Regions from separate parts of the Mesorhizobium onobrychidis genome, predicted to be linked through region 2. Evidence: predicted binding sites of a transcription regulator. Region 2 holds the regulator's gene; the other holds the start of a gene.
The links. Region 2 encodes LexA, which represses DNA repair genes until DNA is damaged. Its sites were predicted from a motif close to TGTTCNNNNTGTGTTCNG; they were not measured.
Positions count from the first base shown of each region.

Region 1: recA (recombinase RecA) is a predicted target of LexA. The motif match lies at 4,983-5,000, and genes of this name have one in related genera.

Region 1 covers NZ_CP062229.1:4,757,851-4,766,953, reverse strand. Annotated here, with positions in the region: gene sufD (Fe-S cluster assembly protein SufD) at 1-481, shown strand, start outside; gene IHQ72_RS23770 (cysteine desulfurase) at 672-1,913, shown strand; gene IHQ72_RS23765 (SUF system Fe-S cluster assembly protein) at 1,919-2,311, shown strand; gene sufA (Fe-S cluster assembly scaffold SufA) at 2,404-2,784, shown strand; gene IHQ72_RS23755 (GFA family protein) at 2,980-3,477, opposite strand; gene IHQ72_RS23750 (TfoX/Sxy family protein) at 3,568-3,891, shown strand; gene IHQ72_RS23745 (carbohydrate kinase family protein) at 3,911-4,849, opposite strand; gene recA (recombinase RecA) at 5,124-6,221, shown strand; gene alaS (alanine--tRNA ligase) at 6,477-9,103, shown strand, end outside.
Region 2 covers NZ_CP062229.1:4,204,863-4,213,965, forward strand. Annotated here, with positions in the region: gene lpxB (lipid-A-disaccharide synthase) at 1-272, shown strand, start outside; gene gltA (citrate synthase) at 364-1,692, opposite strand; gene gltX (glutamate--tRNA ligase) at 1,874-3,298, opposite strand; gene IHQ72_RS20890 (ComEC/Rec2 family competence protein) at 3,401-5,857, shown strand; gene lexA (transcriptional repressor LexA) at 5,851-6,588, opposite strand; gene IHQ72_RS20900 (molybdopterin molybdotransferase MoeA) at 6,693-7,898, opposite strand; gene moaC (cyclic pyranopterin monophosphate synthase MoaC) at 7,898-8,395, opposite strand; gene trpC (indole-3-glycerol phosphate synthase TrpC) at 8,462-9,103, opposite strand, start outside.

The DNA of each region.
Region 1 (9,103 bases), 550 kb from region 2:
CGAAGGCGCCGATTTCACGCTGCGCGGCATCAACCTGCTTGCCGGCGACACCCATACCGACGTGACCATGGTGCTCGACCATGCCGTGCCGCACACGGCGTCGACCGAGGTGATCCGCAACGTGGTGACGGGAAGAGCGCGCGGCGTCTTCCAGGGGCGCATCAACGTCCACCAATATGCGCAGAAGACCAACGCCAAGATGGCCTGCAACACGCTGCTTCTGTCGGATGACGGCGAGTTCTCGACCAAGCCTGAGCTTGAGATCTTCGCCGACGACGTCGTCTGCGGCCATGGCGCGACCGTCACCGAGATCGATCATAGCCACCTGTTCTACCTAATGGCGCGCGGCATTGACGAGAAGACCGCGCGGGGGCTGCTGGTGAAGGCGTTCGTTGCCGAGGTGATCGAGGAACTGGACGACGAGGCGATCGTCGAGGCGCTGGAAGCAAGGCTCGACGGCTGGTTCGTGGCGCACGGATAGCAGCGGATGAGGGGTGGCTTCGGCCAACACCCCTCATCCGTCTTGGCGCTTCGCGCCAATCCACCTTCTCCCACAAGGGGAGAAGGTAAAGCGCTTTACCTTCTCCCCTTGTGGGAGAAGGTGGCCGAGCGAAGCTCGGTCGGATGAGGGGTGCTGGACGGAATGAGGCGATGCCTCGAGAGAGCTTGTGATGGACCAGAAAGTCGAAAACATCCCCTACGACGTCGAGGCGATACGCCGCGACTTCCCGATTCTGTCGCGGGAAGTTTACGGCAAACCGCTGGTCTATCTCGACAACGGCGCCTCGGCGCAGAAGCCGCAGGCCGTGCTCGACGCCATCCAGCACGCTTATTCCCAGGAATACGCCAATGTTCATCGCGGGCTACATTTCCTTTCGAATGCCGCGACCGACGCCTTTGAGAACGCGCGGAAGATAGTGCAAAGATTTCTGAACGCGCCTGATACCGACAACATCGTTTTCACCTCGAACACGACCGCGGCGATCAACACCGTCGCCTACGGCTTCGGTATGCCCAACATCGGCGAGGGCGACGAGATCGTGCTGTCGATCATGGAGCACCATTCCAACATCGTCCCGTGGCATTTTATCCGCGAGCGCCAGGGCGCCAGGCTGGTCTGGGTGCCGGTCGACGATCTCGGCGTATTCCACATCGAGGAGTTCGAAAAGCGGCTGACTGATCGCACAAAACTGGTCGCCATCACGCACATGTCGAACGCGCTGGGCACGGTGACGCCGATCAAAGAGATCGTCCGCATCGCGCACGCGCGCGGCATTCCGGTGCTGGTCGACGGCAGCCAGAGCGCCGTGCATATGCCGATCGACGTGCAGGACCTCGACTGCGATTTCTTCGTCTTCACCGGCCATAAGGTCTACGGGCCCTCGGGCATCGGCGTGCTCTACGGCAAGAAGGACATGCTGGAGCGCATGCGTCCGTTCATGGGCGGCGGCGAGATGATCGAGGAGGTGACGCAAGAGATCGTCACCTACAACGATCCGCCGCACCGCTTCGAGGCCGGCACGCCGCCGATCGTCCAGGCGATCGGGCTGGGTGCGGCGCTCGAATACATGGAAAAGATCGGCCGCGAGCGCATTGCCGCCCACGAGGCGGATCTGAAGGACTATGCCCATCAGCGGTTGCGCGCCATCAACTCGCTGCGCATCTTCGGCGATGCGCCGGATAAGGGCGCCATCATCTCCTTCGAACTGCAGGGCATTCATGCCCACGACGTGTCGATGGTGATCGATAGGCAAGGCGTCGCCGTGCGCGCCGGCACCCACTGCGCCCAGCCGCTGTTGAAACGCTTCGGCGTAACCTCCACATGCAGGGCATCGTTCGGCATGTATAATACCAGGGCCGAAGTCGACGCTTTGGCCGATGCGCTCGAAAAAGCGCGAAAGTTCTTCGGATGACGATCATGGATGATGCAGGCCGCACCGCTGAGACCACTTCGGAGACGACTGCCAACGGTCTGGTTTCCGCCTCGGCCATTCCCGCCGACGAACTGGCGCGGCTGACCGACGACATCGTCTCGGCACTGAAGACGGTCTACGACCCGGAAATCCCGGCCGACATCTACGAGCTCGGCCTGATCTACAAGATCGACATCGAAGACGACCGCTCGGTCAAGATCGACATGACGCTGACCGCGCCCGGCTGTCCGGTGGCCGGCGAAATGCCCGGCTGGGTGGAGAACGCCGTCGGCGCGGTCGAGGGCGTTTCCGGCGTCGAGGTCAACATGACCTTCGACCCGCCTTGGTCGCCCGACCGCATGTCGGAAGAGGCGCAGGTCGCGGTGGGTTGGTATTAATGGGCGCACTTGCGCCAGGCCGAAAATTTCACCATTTTAGGTGAGGAATCATTCGCCAGGCCTTAAACCTGCACGTAATGGAGAAAGAAAAGATGGGACGCTTCGCCGTCATCACGATGACCGAAAAGGCTGCCGACCGGGTACGCGAGATCGTCGCAACCCGTGAGAATGCGCATGGCATTCGCCTTGGCATCAAGAAGGGCGGCTGCGCCGGCATGGAATATACGGTCGACCTGGTGACTGAGCCCAACACCAAGGACGACCATATCGAGCGCGACGGCGCCCACGTCTATGTCGCGCCTGAGGCAGCGCTTTTCCTGTTCGGCACCGAGATGGATTTCGAGCAGACGACGCTGCGCACCGGCTTCACCTTTCGCAACCCGAACCAGAGTTCGGCCTGCGGCTGTGGCGAATCGGTCGAGCTCAAGCCGGCCGACCTGAAGGCCTTGGCCGAGGCGCGCGCTTCGGCCTGATCTGGCCCCGCTAGTTCCTCGACACGCAAACGTCGGGATTGCCCGAAACTCTCAACTTCGTCATCCCTGGGCGAAGCAGGAGCGAAGCGACGCCCCAGGATGACGACGGAACAGGGTTTCGGCCAATCGCCTGGGCACAATATCCGCCAGCGCCGCACCATCCGATTCGTCAAAACTTCAGCGCCACGCAAATAGCTAATCCACCCACATTCCCGTTCGTTTGTGCCATCTGGCGATTGATTCTTCCGGATAGACATCGAAGACCTTGTCGCCCTTGCCGATCTCGGGCACGACCCAGTTCGCCTTGTATTTCAGCATGAGGTGCACTTTTTCAGGCGGTTTCGGCAGGTCTGTGTCGATCGCCGAGGCGAAGGGGTGGACCAGCTCCGGCCAGGTCGGGTCGTAGAGCCAGAGTGCCGATCCGCATTTCCTGCAGAAATTCCGCTCGCCTGACGAGATTTCGCATTGCGGATGCTCGTCGTCCTCGATCTCGGCTTGATAGACGCCGAGATTGCGCTTGCCCTTGATTATCAGCGTCTCGAAATCGGCGCCGAGATTGATGGCAAAGCCACCGCCGCCCTGCTGCTTGCGGCAGATCGAGCAGTAGCAGAGCATGAATGGCACCGGCGTGTGGCTTTCCACCTCGAAGCGGACAGCATTGCACCGGCAGGACCCTTTGAGAAGAAGCGGCATGAAAAACTCCGACAAAGTTGATTTTCAACTTGTCAGGATGGTGCCGGTTGCGGCGATGACAAGGGGAAATCCGGGTGACATGATCGCGGCATGGACAATGAACGCATTGCCGAACTTTTCGAGGGCCTCGGCCCGGTCAGCATTCGCAAGATGTTCGGCGGCAAGGGCATCTATTTTGACGGCGTTATCGTCGCCATCGTGGTGCGTGGCGAATTGATGCTGAAGGCCGACGCGGAAAGCGCGCCCGAATTCGAGGCGGCCGGCTGTCGGCAATGGACCTATACGGGGTCGCGGCACGGCAAGCTGGTGTCGATGCCGTATTGGAGCGTTCCCGACAGCGCCTTCGACGATCCGGATGAGATGTCGGTCTGGGCACGCCGGGCCTATGAAGCGGGGCTGCGTGCCGGCAAATAGGCTGCCTCTCCACTGGTCATCAGCTCATGCCAATTTTCTGCGGCTCGGGCACAAGGGCTAGCGCGTCGGCAAAGTCTGCCGCCGCAAAGACCGGCACAAGCTCGGCACTTTCGATCGCGAGCATTGCTGCGGCAACGCCGTCGCGCAGCGCCGCGCGCAGCGTCAGGCCGCGCAGCAGGGCGGCGACCGTTGCGCCCGCCAGCGCATCGGCGGCGCCGTCCGCAACTTTTTTCGGCGGCAGGATCGAGAAGGCGCCGGCTTCGTCGAAACCCAGCACCGGAGCGTCATCCGCCGTCACCACGCCGCCTTTGAGGCCGGCGCGCCTCAGGCAGTCGATGATATCTCGCTCCGCCGTGTCGATACCGACATCGGCGAGTGCGATGGCCTCGCGCCGGTCCATGAAGACCATCGCCAGACTGCCCAGCACCGGTGCGAGCCGCGCCGCCTTGTTGGGCGAGACTGCGAGGGCGAAGACCGGCTTGCCGGCGGCAAGCGTCACCAGCCGCTCCAGCGCCGTCGACGGCAGGTTGGCGTCGCACAGGACCGCATCGGCGGTGCTGATCGCCTCGCGCACCTTGGCACGGCGGATCTGCTTGGGAAGCGCCAGGTCGTAGAGCGCCATGTCGGCAAGGCCGACGATCAGCGCGCCGTCGCCGTCGATCAGTACCGTGTTGCTCGGCGTCGTGCGATCGAGGAACACCACGGACAGATCGGCAATGCCGGCCGCAGTGATGGCGCGCGAGACCGTATCGGCCAGAACATCACCCCCGCGCACCGAAAGCAGCGAACCGGAGACGCCGCGGCGCACGGCGCTGCGCAGCGCATTGAAGACGGCACCGCCGACAGCCTCGCGCATGGTGCCGGGATTTGACGCCGCCGGCACGAAGGCGCCCGAAACCTGGCCGCGCCGATCTATATAGGCGCCGCCCACGGCCAGGATTGTCGGCGACTTCATCATGCCGGCGAGATGACCTTTGCTGTTGCCGGGTGAGACTAGGTTGTCAGGCGGAACCCGGCAACCGGAGGCGCGATTCGCAAGATGCCCAGCAGAATCCTGCGGGTGAAGCGGGATACATCCTGGGGTGAAAACACGAAACAAAAAAAGAACAAATCCGGATATTGTTTGTTTTTCAATCGTTTGTCTCCCCTTGCCAGACGAGAACAAAAACGGTACAAATTGATAAGGATTACGGATTGTCCGGCCTTCATTGACGACCAAGGGGTGATGTATCATGGCTCAGAATTCTTTGCGGCTTGTAGAGGACAAAGCAGTGGATAAATCAAAGGCTCTGGACGCGGCGCTGTCGCAAATCGAGCGTGCCTTCGGCAAGGGCTCGATCATGCGGCTCGGCGCAAACGAGCAGGTCGTCGAGATCGAAACGGTGCCGACCGGTTCGCTTGGCCTCGACATCGCGCTTGGCGTCGGCGGCCTGCCGCGCGGCCGCATCGTCGAGATCTACGGGCCGGAAAGCTCGGGCAAGACGACGCTGGCGCTGCACACGGTGGCCGAGGCCCAGAAGAAGGGCGGCATCTGCGCCTTCGTGGATGCTGAGCACGCGCTCGATCCGGTCTATGCCCGCAAGCTCGGCGTCGATCTCGAAAACCTGCTGATTTCGCAGCCCGACACTGGCGAGCAAGCGCTGGAGATTTGCGACACGCTGGTGCGTTCCGGCGCCATCGACGTGCTGGTGGTCGATTCGGTCGCGGCGCTGACGCCGCGCGCCGAAATCGAGGGCGAAATGGGCGATTCGCTGCCGGGCCTGCAGGCCCGCCTGATGAGCCAGGCGCTGCGCAAGCTGACCGCCTCGATTTCGCGCTCCAACACCATGGTCATCTTCATCAACCAGATCCGCATGAAGATCGGTGTCATGTTCGGTTCGCCCGAGACCACGACTGGCGGCAACGCGCTGAAATTCTACGCTTCGGTGCGCCTCGACATTCGCCGCATCGGCTCGGTCAAGGACCGCGACGAGGTTGTCGGCAACCAGACCCGCGTCAAGGTGGTCAAGAACAAGCTGGCGCCGCCCTTCAAGGTGGTCGAATTCGACATCATGTATGGCGAGGGCGTGTCCAAGACCGGCGAGCTGGTCGACCTCGGCGTCAAGGCCGGCGTGGTCGAGAAGTCGGGCGCCTGGTTCTCCTACAATTCGCAGCGTCTCGGCCAGGGCCGCGAGAATGCAAAACTGTTCCTGCGCGACAATCCCGACACGGCGCGCGAAATCGAGCTGGCGCTGAGGCAGAATGCCGGACTTATCGCCGAGAAATTCCTCGAGAATGGTGGTTCCGAAGGCGGAGACGACGGTTTCGAGGACGAAGCGGGCGCGATGTAGGATGCAGGCTGTGCCAGCCAGAATATCCGTTTGAGTTCACGTATCCCGAATTGAGTTGGTGTATCGATGTGTTCATGCCGCCGGCCTTGGGCCGGCGGTTTGCGTTTTTGGCGGTGGCTCTGGCCATTCCGAACAGCCGGCCAAGGCTACGATTTGGAGCAATTCCGTGTTTCTGGACAGGGTGCGGTGCGACCGCTAAAAGGCCATGTCTGTTTTCCGCCGGCAATCGGCGGTTCTCTCGAAAAGGCAGTATTAATGAGTGGCGTCAACGAGATCAGGTCGGCATTTCTCGACTATTTCCGCAAAGAGGGTCACGAGGTCGTGGCGTCGAGCCCGCTGGTGCCGCGCAACGACCCGACGCTGATGTTCACCAACGCCGGCATGGTGCAGTTCAAGAACGTCTTCACCGGGTTTGAAACCCGTCCCTATTCGCGCGCCACGACCTCGCAGAAATGCGTGCGCGCCGGCGGCAAGCACAACGACCTCGACAATGTCGGCTACACTGCCCGTCACCACACCTTTTTCGAGATGCTCGGCAATTTCTCCTTCGGCGATTATTTCAAGGAGCGCGCCATCGAGCTCGCCTGGAACCTGATCACCCGCGAGTTCGGCATCGCCAAGGACAGGCTTCTGGTGACCGTCTACCATACCGACGACGCGGCCGCAGACTTCTGGAAGAAGATCGCCGGGCTGCCGGAGGACAGGATCATCCGCATCGCCACCAGCGACAATTTCTGGGCGATGGGCGATACCGGTCCCTGCGGCCCGTGCTCGGAAATCTTCTACGACCATGGCGCCGACATTCCGGGCGGCCCGCCCGGCAGCCCGGATGAGGACGGCGACCGTTTCATCGAGATCTGGAACCTCGTCTTCATGCAGTTCGAGCAGGTGACGAAGGCGGAGCGGATCGAACTGCCGCGACCGTCGATCGATACCGGCATGGGCCTGGAGCGCATCGCCGCCGTCCTGCAGGGCGAGCACGACAATTACGACATCGACCTGTTCAAGGCGCTGATCCGCGCCTCGGAAGAGGCGACCGGCGTGAAGGCGGAAGGCAAGAATCGGGCGAGCCACCGCGTCATTGCCGATCACCTGCGCGCATCGAGCTTCCTCATCGCTGACGGCGTGCTGCCGTCGAACGAAGGCCGCGGCTACGTGCTGCGCCGCATCATGCGCCGCGCCATGCGCCATGCACAGCTTTTGGGCGCCGGTGATCCGTTGATGTGGCGGCTGGTGCCGGCGCTGGTGCGTGAGATGGGTCAGGCCTATCCCGAACTGGTGCGCGGCCAGCCGCTGATATCAGAGACGCTGAAGCTCGAGGAAACCCGCTTCCGCAAAACGCTGGCGCGCGGCCTCGGCCTGCTTGCCGACGCAACCGAGACGCTCGGCAGCGGCGACCGGCTCGACGGTGAGACGGCGTTCAAGCTCTATGACACCTATGGCTTCCCGCTCGACCTCACCCAGGATGCCCTGCGTCCGCGCGGCGTTTCGGTCGACCTCGACGGCTTCAATGCGGCGATGGAGCGGCAGAAGGCCGAGGCGCGGAAGAGCTGGGCCGGCTCCGGCGACGCGGCCACCGAGACCGTCTGGTTCGCGGTGCGTGAGAAGTCAGGCGCGACCGAGTTTCTGGGCTACGACACTGAACAGGCGGAAGGCATCGTTCAGGCACTGGTCAAGGACGGCATCGCGGTGGACAGCGCCGCAGCCGGCGAGAGCGTCGGCGTCGTCGTCAACCAGACGCCGTTCTATGGCGAGTCCGGCGGCCAGGTGGGCGACACCGGCGTCATGTCAGGCGAGGGGTTTGCGATCGAGGTCACCGACACCCAGAAAAAGGGCGACGGCCTGTTCGTGCATTTCGGCAAGGTCACCAAGGGCATCGTCAAGACCGGTGCCGCGGTCGAACTCAAGGTCGACCATATCAGGCGCACGCGGCTGCGCTCCAACCATTCGGCGACCCATCTTGTCCATGAGGCGCTGCGTGAGGTGCTCGGCACTCATGTCGCGCAAAAGGGCTCGCTGGTTGCGCCGGAACGGCTGCGCTTCGACTTTTCCCAATCGAAACCGATTTCGGCCGAGGAGTTGGAACGCGTCGAGGCGATGGCCAACGAGATCGTCGTGCAGAACAGTCCGGTGACGACGCGGCTGATGAGCGTCGACGACGCGATCGCCGAGGGCGCCATGGCGCTGTTCGGCGAAAAATACGGCGACGAGGTCCGCGTCGTGTCGATGGGCACAGGGGTTGCCGGCGACAAGGCCGGCAAGCCTTATTCTGTCGAGCTGTGCGGCGGCACCCATGTCGGCGCCACCGGCGATATCGGCCTGGTCCGGCTGGTGTCGGAAGGCGCTGTCGCTGCCGGCGTGCGCCGCATCGAGGCGCTGACCGGAGAGGCGGCCAGAAAGCATCTCGACGAACAGGACAAACGGCTGAAGGCGGTCGCTGCCACGCTGAAGATTTCGCCGGCCGACGTGCCGGGCCGCGTCGAGGCGCTGCTCGACGAGCGCAAGAAGCTTGAGAAGGAATTGACCGAGGCGCGCAAGAAGCTGGCGCTGGGCGACCGCTCGCCCGCCGGTGTGCCTGCGGAAAACGAGACCATTGCCGGTGTCGGTTTTCTCGGCAAGGCGGTGTCGGGCGTTTCGCCAAAGGATTTGAAGCCGTTGGCCGATGCCGGCAAGAAGTCGCTCGGCTCCGGCGTCGTCGTCTTCGTTGGCGCCGGCGAGGACAACAAGGCCAGCGTCGTGGTCGGCGTCACCGACGACCTGATCAGCCGCTTCAGCGCCGTCGATCTGGTCCGCGTGGCGTCCGCCGCATTGGGCGGGCAGGGCGGCGGCGGTCGGCCTGACATGGCTCAGGCCGGCGGCCCAGATGCCTCGAAAGCCGAGAA
Region 2 (9,103 bases):
TCGATCCGGTCATGCGGATGGCCCAGCGCCTGATCACCGTATGGAGCGCCGCCTTGCCCAATCTCATCGCCGATCGCCCGATCGTACCGGAAAGCTACAACGAATATGTGCGGCCGCAATATCTTGCGCGGCAGTTGGAGGCGCTTTTTTCCGACACCCCCTATCGCGCATGGCAGAAGGACGGTTTTGCCGAGGTGGCCAGACGCATGGCTGTCGACGGACCTTCCGGCGATATCGCTGCGGGGGTCGTGATGAGGTGTATCAAGCGGTGAATAGTGAGTAGTGAGTAGTGAGTAGTGAGTAGTGAGTAGTGAGCGGCATCGCTAGGTATCTGAAATACTACTCACTACTCACTTCTTCTTTTCACCGTTTAGCAATCGGCACGTAGTCGCGTTCCGGCGCACCTGTATAGAGTTGGCGCGGGCGACCGATCTTCTGGTGCGGATCCTCGATCATCTCTTTCCACTGCGCGATCCAGCCGACGGTACGGGCGACCGCGAACAGCACGGTGAACATGGTGGTGGGGAAGCCCAGCGCCTTCAGCGTGATGCCGGAATAGAAATCGACGTTCGGATAAAGCTTCTTCTCGATGAAATAGGAGTCGGTCAGCGCGATCTTTTCCAGTTCCATGGCGATGTCGAGCAGCGGGTCGTCCTTGATGCCGAGTTCGCCCAAAACCTCATGTGCGGTCTTCTGCATGATCTTGGCGCGCGGATCGTAGTTCTTGTAGACGCGGTGGCCAAACCCCATCAACCGGAACGGATCGTTCTTGTCCTTGGCGCGGGCGATGAATTCCGGAATGTGGTCGACATGGCCGATCTCGCCCAGCATGTTCAAGGCCGCCTCGTTGGCGCCGCCATGGGCCGGTCCCCACAGGCAGGCGATGCCAGCGGCGATGCAGGCAAACGGGTTGGCGCCTGACGAGCCGGCGAGGCGGACGGTCGAGGTCGAGGCGTTCTGCTCGTGATCGGCATGCAGGATGAAGATGCGCTCCATCGCACGCGCCAGCACCGGGTTGATCTTGTATTCCTCGCACGGCACGGCAAAGCACATATGCAGGAAGTTGGCCGCGAAATTCAGCTCGTTCTTCGGGTAGATGAAGGGCTGACCGATGTGGTATTTGTAGGCCATCGCCGCGATCGTCGGCATTTTGGCGATCAGCCGCATCGATGCGACCATGCGCTGATACGGGTCCGAGATGTCGGTGGAATCGTGATAGAAGGCTGACAGAGCGCCGACCACGCCGCACATCACCGCCATCGGATGCGCGTCGCGGCGAAAGCCGGTGAAGAAGCGCGACATCTGCTCGTGCACCATGGTGTGGCGCGTCACCCGGTAGTCGAAATCGTCCTTCTGCGCCTTGGTCGGCAATTCGCCATAGAGCAAGAGATAGCAGACTTCGAGGAAGTCGCCGTGCTCGGCCAACTGGTCGATCGGATAGCCGCGATGCAAAAGGATGCCGGCATCGCCATCGATAAAGGTGATTTCCGACTCGCAGCTTGCCGTCGACGTGAAGCCGGGATCGTAGGTGAACGCCCCGGTGGTGCTGTAAAGCGAGCCGATGTCGATGACATCAGGTCCGACCGAGCCGCTTCGCACCTTGAGCTCGTGAGTTTTGCCGCCGAATTCAAGTTTAGCAGTCGACGCGTGGGTTTTGCCGCCAAATTCCATCTTTGTCGCAGCTTCGGACATTGCAAACTCCTTTTGGTTTTCTCATGCCGGCAAAGGCGAAATATCTGCAACGCAACACGTCGAAAGCATCGGAGTTCGCGCGTTTGCGCCCGCAATTGGAATTGCGTGCCAAATTGGGCCAGGACCTAATGTTGCACTGCGAAACCCACCTTTCAATGCCAATCTTCTTGGGCCAGTTTTGCTAATCGATTTGATCCGCGACGCGCGCCAGGCTTTCCTCACGGCCAAGCACGGCAAGCACGTCAAACACGCCGGGCGAGGTGCTTTTGCCGGTGAGCGCGGCGCGCAAAGGTTGGGCCACAGCGCCGAGCTTATGGCCGCCGGCCACCGCATATTCCCGGATCGCAGCCTCCGCCGCTTCGGCCGCCCAATCGCCTGTAATCGCCTCCAGCGCCGCGTGGGCGCCCCGCAGGATCTCGCGCGCTTCACCGCCGAGCAATCCAGCCGCCTTCTCGTCGATCGGCAGCGGCCGCTCGGCAAACAGGAAGGCGGCACCGTCGGCCAGTCCGACCAACGTCTTGGCGCGCTCCTTTAAGCCTGGCAGCGCGGCGAGCAACTGTGCCTTGCGCGTGTCGTCGAGGCGCGCTGCGATCGCCGGGCCGCCTTCGAGATAGGGCAAGGTGTTGATGAAGATATCGAGCAATTCGGCGTCGTTCATGCGGCGCATATGCACGCCGTTCAGCGCCTCGAGCTTGGCGAAGTCGAAGCGGGCGGCCCCCTTGTTGACGTCGCCGATGTCGAACCAGGCAATCATGTCGGCGATCGACATGACCTCGTCGTCGCCGTGGCTCCAGCCGAGCCGCGCCAGGTAGTTGAGCAGTGCCTCAGGCAGGTACCCCATGGCACGATAGGCTTCGACGCCGAGGGCGCCGTGCCGCTTCGACAGCTTGGCGCCGTCGGCGCCATGGATCAGCGGGATATGCGACATCGACGGCACGTCCCAGCCCATGGCTCGATAGATCACCATCTGGCGGGCGGCATTGGTCAGATGATCATCGCCGCGGATGATGTGGGTGATGCCCATGTCGTGGTCGTCGACGACGACGGCATGCATATAGGTCGGATTGCCGTCCGAGCGCAGGATGATGAAATCGTCGAGATCCTTGTTGGGGAAGCGGACTTCGCCCTGCACGAGATCATGCACCACCGTCTCGCCGTCGGCCGGCGCCTTGATGCGGATCGCGCCCTTGGCGCCGGCCGGCGCCTCCGACGGGTCGCGGTCGCGCCAGCGGCCGTCATAGCGGGGAGGCAAGCCCTTGGCCCGCGCGCTCTCGCGCATCGCTTCCAGTTCAGCCGGCGTCGCATAGCAGTAATAGGCCTTGCCCATGCGCACCAACTCCTCGGCGACCGCGCGGTGGCGCGGCGCGCGCTCGAACTGCGATACCGGCTCGCCGTCCCAGGTGAGGCCGAGCCAGGCGAGCCCGTCGAGGATGGCGGCGGTTGCCGCATCGGTCGAACGCTCACGATCGGTGTCCTCGATGCGCAGCAGCATCGTGCCGCCGGTGTGTTTCGCATACAGCCAGTTGAACAGCGCCGTGCGCGCCCCGCCAATATGCAGGAAGCCGGTGGGCGAGGGGGCAAAACGGGTGACGACCTTGTCGGACATGGAACTCTCAGGCAAGCGCAGGAAACGGATGTGATTGCACGGACTTTCGCGCGTCGCGCGTTCATGTAGCATAGGAGGTCAAGGGCGCAAGGGGCAGACCCGATGGCTGGACCAGGCCGCGGCGCGGACGAGAGCGAGGGCGCGACCACAAGCGTCAGCGAACGATCGCTGTTTGCCGACGTTCCCCACGCCGAGCCGCTACCCGTTTCGCTGCCTGCGTCGCACCCGGGCATTCAGCCTCTTTCGCCGGACCGCGCCGCGCCAACACCGGCTCCAACACCCGGGCCTGTCATTCGTTTCTATCTACAGCTCAGCCATCTTTCACCATCCGGTATCCGCAACAGCGTGGCCTCGGCAGCCGGCTTGGAACTAGACCGCGGCGTCGCCTTCCTGCTGGTGCCGGTTTTTCTGGCATGCGGGGTGATCGTCTATTTTTCGCTTGCCGTCGAACCGGACTTTCCGCAACCCATTGCCGTCGTGGTCCTCACGGCATTGTGTGCGGCGGTGACGCGCTCATGGCGCAAAACGCATTTGTGCTTCATGGCAGCGTTGCTGTGTGCACTCGGTGTACTCGCCGCCAAGGTTGAAACCTGGCGCGTGGGAACGCAGATGCTCGGTTCGGAAATCCAGACCCAGCTCACCGGCCGTGTCGTTAGGCTCGATCAGATGGCGAACGGCCGGATCAGGCTGACCATCGACGTGATGTCGACCGCCCGGCCGACACTGCGTTATGCGCCGGAACGTGTCAGGGTTTCGGCACGCAAAATTCCCGCTGAGATGACCTCAGGCTCGGTGGCAACCGGCTATGTGAGGCTTCTGCCTCCGACTGGCCCGGTTAGGCCGGACAGTTATGACTTCTCCTTTGACAGCTATTTCGCCGGTATCGGTGCCAGTGGCTTTTTCCTCGGCAATCCGAAGATCGTCGTTTCCGAAGATGCACCGTTCGCCGCGCGGCTTTCTTCCTCGATCGAAAAGGCGCGCGAAACCATCGCCGACCATATCAGGGACAGCATCGGTGGCGCCGAGGGGGAGATTGCCGCCGCGCTGATCGTCGGCGTGCGTGCCGGCATTCCCGAAGAGATAAACGAATCGATGCGGCGCACCGGCATCTACCACATCATCTCGATTTCCGGCCTGCACATGGCCCTTGTCGCCGGCACCATCATGGGATTGCTGCGCGGCGCCTTTGCGCTGCTTCCCGATTTTTCGTCGCGCCGGCCGGTCAAAAAATATGCGGCTGCTGCCGCACTCGTTTCCATCGCTGCCTATCTGATCTTTTCCGGTATCGTGGTCGCGGCTGAACGCAGCTTCATCATGCTGGCGGTAATGCTTGTCGCCGTGCTGTTCGACCGGGCGGCACTCACCATGCGCAATCTGACGATTTCAGCCATCGCTGTCATCGTCGTGTCGCCGCACGAGGTGGTCGGCCCAAGCTTCCAGATGTCCTTCGCCGCGACCGCTGCTCTCGTGGGCGCCTATGCCGGCTGGTCCGACTATCGTGCCGACAAGGCCACGACGCCGCCACAGCGACGGTCACCGATCGCTTTCGTCACGCGAAAACTCGCCGCTGGTACAGGTACCATCGCAATGACCTCCATCATTGCCGGCAGCGCCACCGCGCTCTTCGCCATCTGGCACTTCCAGCGCGTCTCGCCGCTCAGCCTGTTCGCCAATCTGGCCGTCATGCCGATCGTCACGGTCGTCATGTTCCTGGCCGTCGTCAGCGCCTTGGCAATGCCTTTCGGCTTCGACGGCCCTTTCCTATACATGATGGGCAAGGGGCTGACGGCCATGATTGCAATATCGGGATGGATCTCCGAGCGGTCGCCGGTCGATGCAGTCGGGCTGATCTCGTTGCAGTCGGTTCTGCTGGTGGCGGTCGCCCTGGTCATCGCCACGATGGCGACGACATGGTTGCGGCTTGCGGCACTTCCCTTTGCGCTCGCCGGCTTGCTGACGATTTCCGAGACGCGCACCCCCGACGTGCTGATTTCGGAAGATGCGCATCTGGTGGCGCTGCCGATCGGCGGCGGCGAACTTGCCGTCAACCGGGTGCGGTCGAACGAATTCACCACCGACAACTGGAAACATGCGCTGGTTTCAGCGACCATTGTCGAGCCGGAGACATTCGAAAAAGGAGACGTGCGGTTCGACATCGCCGACCCGGCCGACCTGCCGCCGGGAGCGCCCTTCTACTGCACTGCCGGCCTGTGCCTCGCCCGGCACCCGTCCGGCGCGATCATCGCGCTCGCCGACGACCGCAAAACCGCACGGCCAGCCTGTGCCTTTGCGGATTTGATCGTCATCGACGATGCCACAGCCTATTACAATCCCTGCCGCAATCCGCTGGTTCTCGTCGTCACAAAACGGCAGCTCGCTCGCATGGGCAGTGCCGCCGTCTTCTTCGATCCGCTATCGGCGACGACGCGCGCAGAAATCCATTTTGCCGTCAGACAGCCATATAGGCCTTGGCATGAGCAGCGGAGATTTTCGCGCGAGGCAAGGGGCCTGCCGCCATACCGCAGGGCCGAGAAACCCAAAAAGCCTGCCGTTCAGTAACGCCGGATCAGTCCAACGAGCTTGCCTTGCACCTTGACCCGGTCCGGCCCGAAGATGCGCGTCTCGTAGGCCGGATTGGCGGCTTCCAGTGCGATCGAGGCACCTTTGCGGCGGAACCGCTTCAGCGTCGCTTCCTCCTCGTCGACCAAGGCGACGATGATCTCGCCAGGCTGGGCGGTGTCGGCGTTGCGGATGATAACCGTGTCGCCGTCGAAAATGCCGGCCTCGATCATCGAATCACCCTTGACCTCCAGCGCGTAGTGCGTGCCGCCGGTGATCATGTCCGGTGGCACCGAGATCGAATGCGTCTGGTGCTGGATGGCGTCGATCGGCACACCGGCAGCAATGCGGCCCATCACCGGGATCGAGACGGTGGCAACGACGTCATCGTCGTTGCCGGCCGCAGGCATGCGTGAAGGCGCCGGCTTGATCTGTCGTCCGAGGCTGCCCTGCCCAAGGCTGCCCTGAATGACGCTTGGCGAGAATTTGCGCGCCGCATTGAGGCCGGGCGCGATCGAATCGGGCAGGCGCAGCACCTCCAGCGCGCGGGCGCGGTTGGGCAGGCGGCGAATGAAACCGCGCTCCTCCAGTGCCGTGATCAGCCGATGGATCCCCGACTTCGAGGCGAGGTCGAGCGCTTCCTTCATCTCGTCGAACGAGGGCGGAATGCCGCTTTCCTTCAGCCGCTCGTGGATGAACATCAGCAGTTCATGTTGTTTGCGTGTCAGCATCGCGACCCCCAACAGAATCAGAAAAACAAACCCAGAACAAACACTATCTGTTCCAGTTGTGTTCCGCAACCGTTTAAAGTTTAATGAATGTGTTGACGTTTTGTTCAGCGTAGCATCAGCACGCTGCACGCGGCGCCCGTCGCGGCTGGGGGAGCGAATGGCTCGCGCACGATCAGCCCGTTGGCGTCGGCCAGCATTTTGAGCATCGAGGAATCCTGGATGCCGAACGGGGTCGCCAGCAGCGTGCCGGCTTCTTCGCTCACCACGGCGCGTGCATAGTCCTGCCTGAGATCGTTGGCCGGCATGGCGGCGCCGAGCCGCGCCTGACGCATGTCCTGCCGGAAGGCGCGGCCGCCGAGCCGCGCAAGCAGCGGCTTCAGAAAGAGCTGCGTGCAGACCAGGCTCGCCACCGGATTGCCAGGCAGGCCGATGCAGCGGATGTCGCCCAGCCGCCCGAACATCAGCGGCTTGCCGGGCCGCATGGCGATTTTCCAGAAATCGAGCGTCATGCCTTCACCGGTCAGCACGTCATGGACCAGGTCATGGTCGCCGACCGAGGCGCCGCCCAGCGTGACGATGACGTCGGCGCCTGCGTCGACCGCTTGTTTCACCAGCGTGGCGATCGCCTCCTTGCGGTCGGGGGCGATGCCGAGATCGAGCGCGCTGGCGCCGACCGAGCGGGCCGCGGCGGCGACGCCATAGGCATTGGACGAGATGATCTGGTCGGGGCCAAGGTCGCTGCCCGGCGGCAGCAATTCATCGCCGGTGGCGATGATGGCGACCAGCGGCCGTTTCACCACGCTGACCTGCGGGTGGTTGGCCGACGCCGCCAGCGACAATGCCGCCGGATCAAGCGGGCGGCCTTTCTCCAGCAGGACGTCGCCCTTCGAGAAATCGAGCCCGAGGCGGCGGATGTTGCGGCCTTCAACCGTCGACGCGGTCACTTCGACGCTGCCGCCGCCGCGGTCGCGGACATTCTCCTGGATGACGATGGTGTCGGCGCCTGCAGGAAGCGGCGCGCCGGTGAAGATGCGCACGGCCTGCGCCGGGCCGACTGTTCCGGCAAAGCCGCGTCCGGCCGGCGCCATGCCGATCACCGAAAGTCTTGCGGGCACGGACGCGACGTCCTCGGCCCGCACGGCATAGCCGTCCATGGCGGACGCGTTGAACGGCGGCTGGGTGTGGAGCGCCAGAAGCGGCTCCGCCAGCACGCGGTCGGCGGCGTCCATCAGGGCGACGCATTCAGCGTGCAAGGGCGCAGCATCCTCAAGCAGGCGCTCGAGCGCCTCGGCGACCGGAAGCAGTGCCATTATTGGCCTGCCCCCTTGGCGTCCGCCTTGTAGTCGCCGGATTTGCCGCCGGTCTTTTCCACCAGCCTGATGCCCGAGATCACCATGGCGCGGTCGACCGCCTTGGCCATGTCATAGATGGTCAGGCAGGCGACCGAGACGGCGGTCAGCGCTTCCATCTCGACGCCGGTCTTACCTGTGACGCGGGCCAGCGCCGTGACCTTCAGGCCTGGCAGCGTCGCGTCCGGTTCGATGTCAACGGATACCTTGGTCAACAGCAGCGGATGGCAGAGCGGGATCAGCTCATGCGTCCTCTTGGCCGCCATGATGCCGGCGATGCGCGCCGTGCCCAGCACGTCGCCCTTCTTGGCATCGCCGTCGAGAATCATCTTCAGCGTTTCGGGCCGCATCGCGACAAGACCTTCGGCGATTGCCGTGCGCGTCGTCTCCGCCTTGTCGCCGACATCGACCATATTGGCTTCGCCTTTCGCGCCAAGATGGGTGAGGGCGGCCGTCATCGTCAGGTCACCTTAGAGCGACGTGCGTCTGTCTGGACGCGCAAAGTACGCTTTAACACTTTGAATCTATGCATCGTGCTCTCCGAAAATCGATTCCGATTTTCGGGCCGATGCAATGGCGGGCGCCTTGCCCGTCAAAAGCAGGCGCGTCGCAGTGGCCACATTCTGTTGCCGCATCAGGCTCTCGCCGACGAGGAACGTACCGATGTCGCTCCGTTCCAGCCTGCGGCAGTCTTCGTGCGAGAAAATACCGCTCTCGCTGACCAGCAGCCGGTCTGCCGGCATCATCGTCGCGAGCCGCTCCGAGGTCTCGATGCTGGTTTCGAACGTCCGGAGATTGCGGTTGTTGATGCCGATCAGCCGCGATGACAGTTTCAGCGCGCGTTCCGTCTCGGCCTCGTCATGCACTTCGACCAGCGCGTCCATGCCGAGTTCGAACGCCGTCGTTTCGAGTTCGCTGGCCACGGCGTCATCGACGCTCGCCATGATGATCAGGATGGCGTCAGCGCCCCACGCGCGGGCTTCGAACACCTGATAAGGCTCGAACAGAAAATCCTTGCGCAAGGCGGGCAATGTCACGGCGTTGCGCGCATCGGTGAGGAATTCAGGCGCACCCTGGAAGGACGGCGCGTCGGTCAGCACCGAAAGGCAGGCGGCGCCACCTTTCGCATAGGCCCTGGCCAGTGCCGGCGGATCGAAATCGGCGCG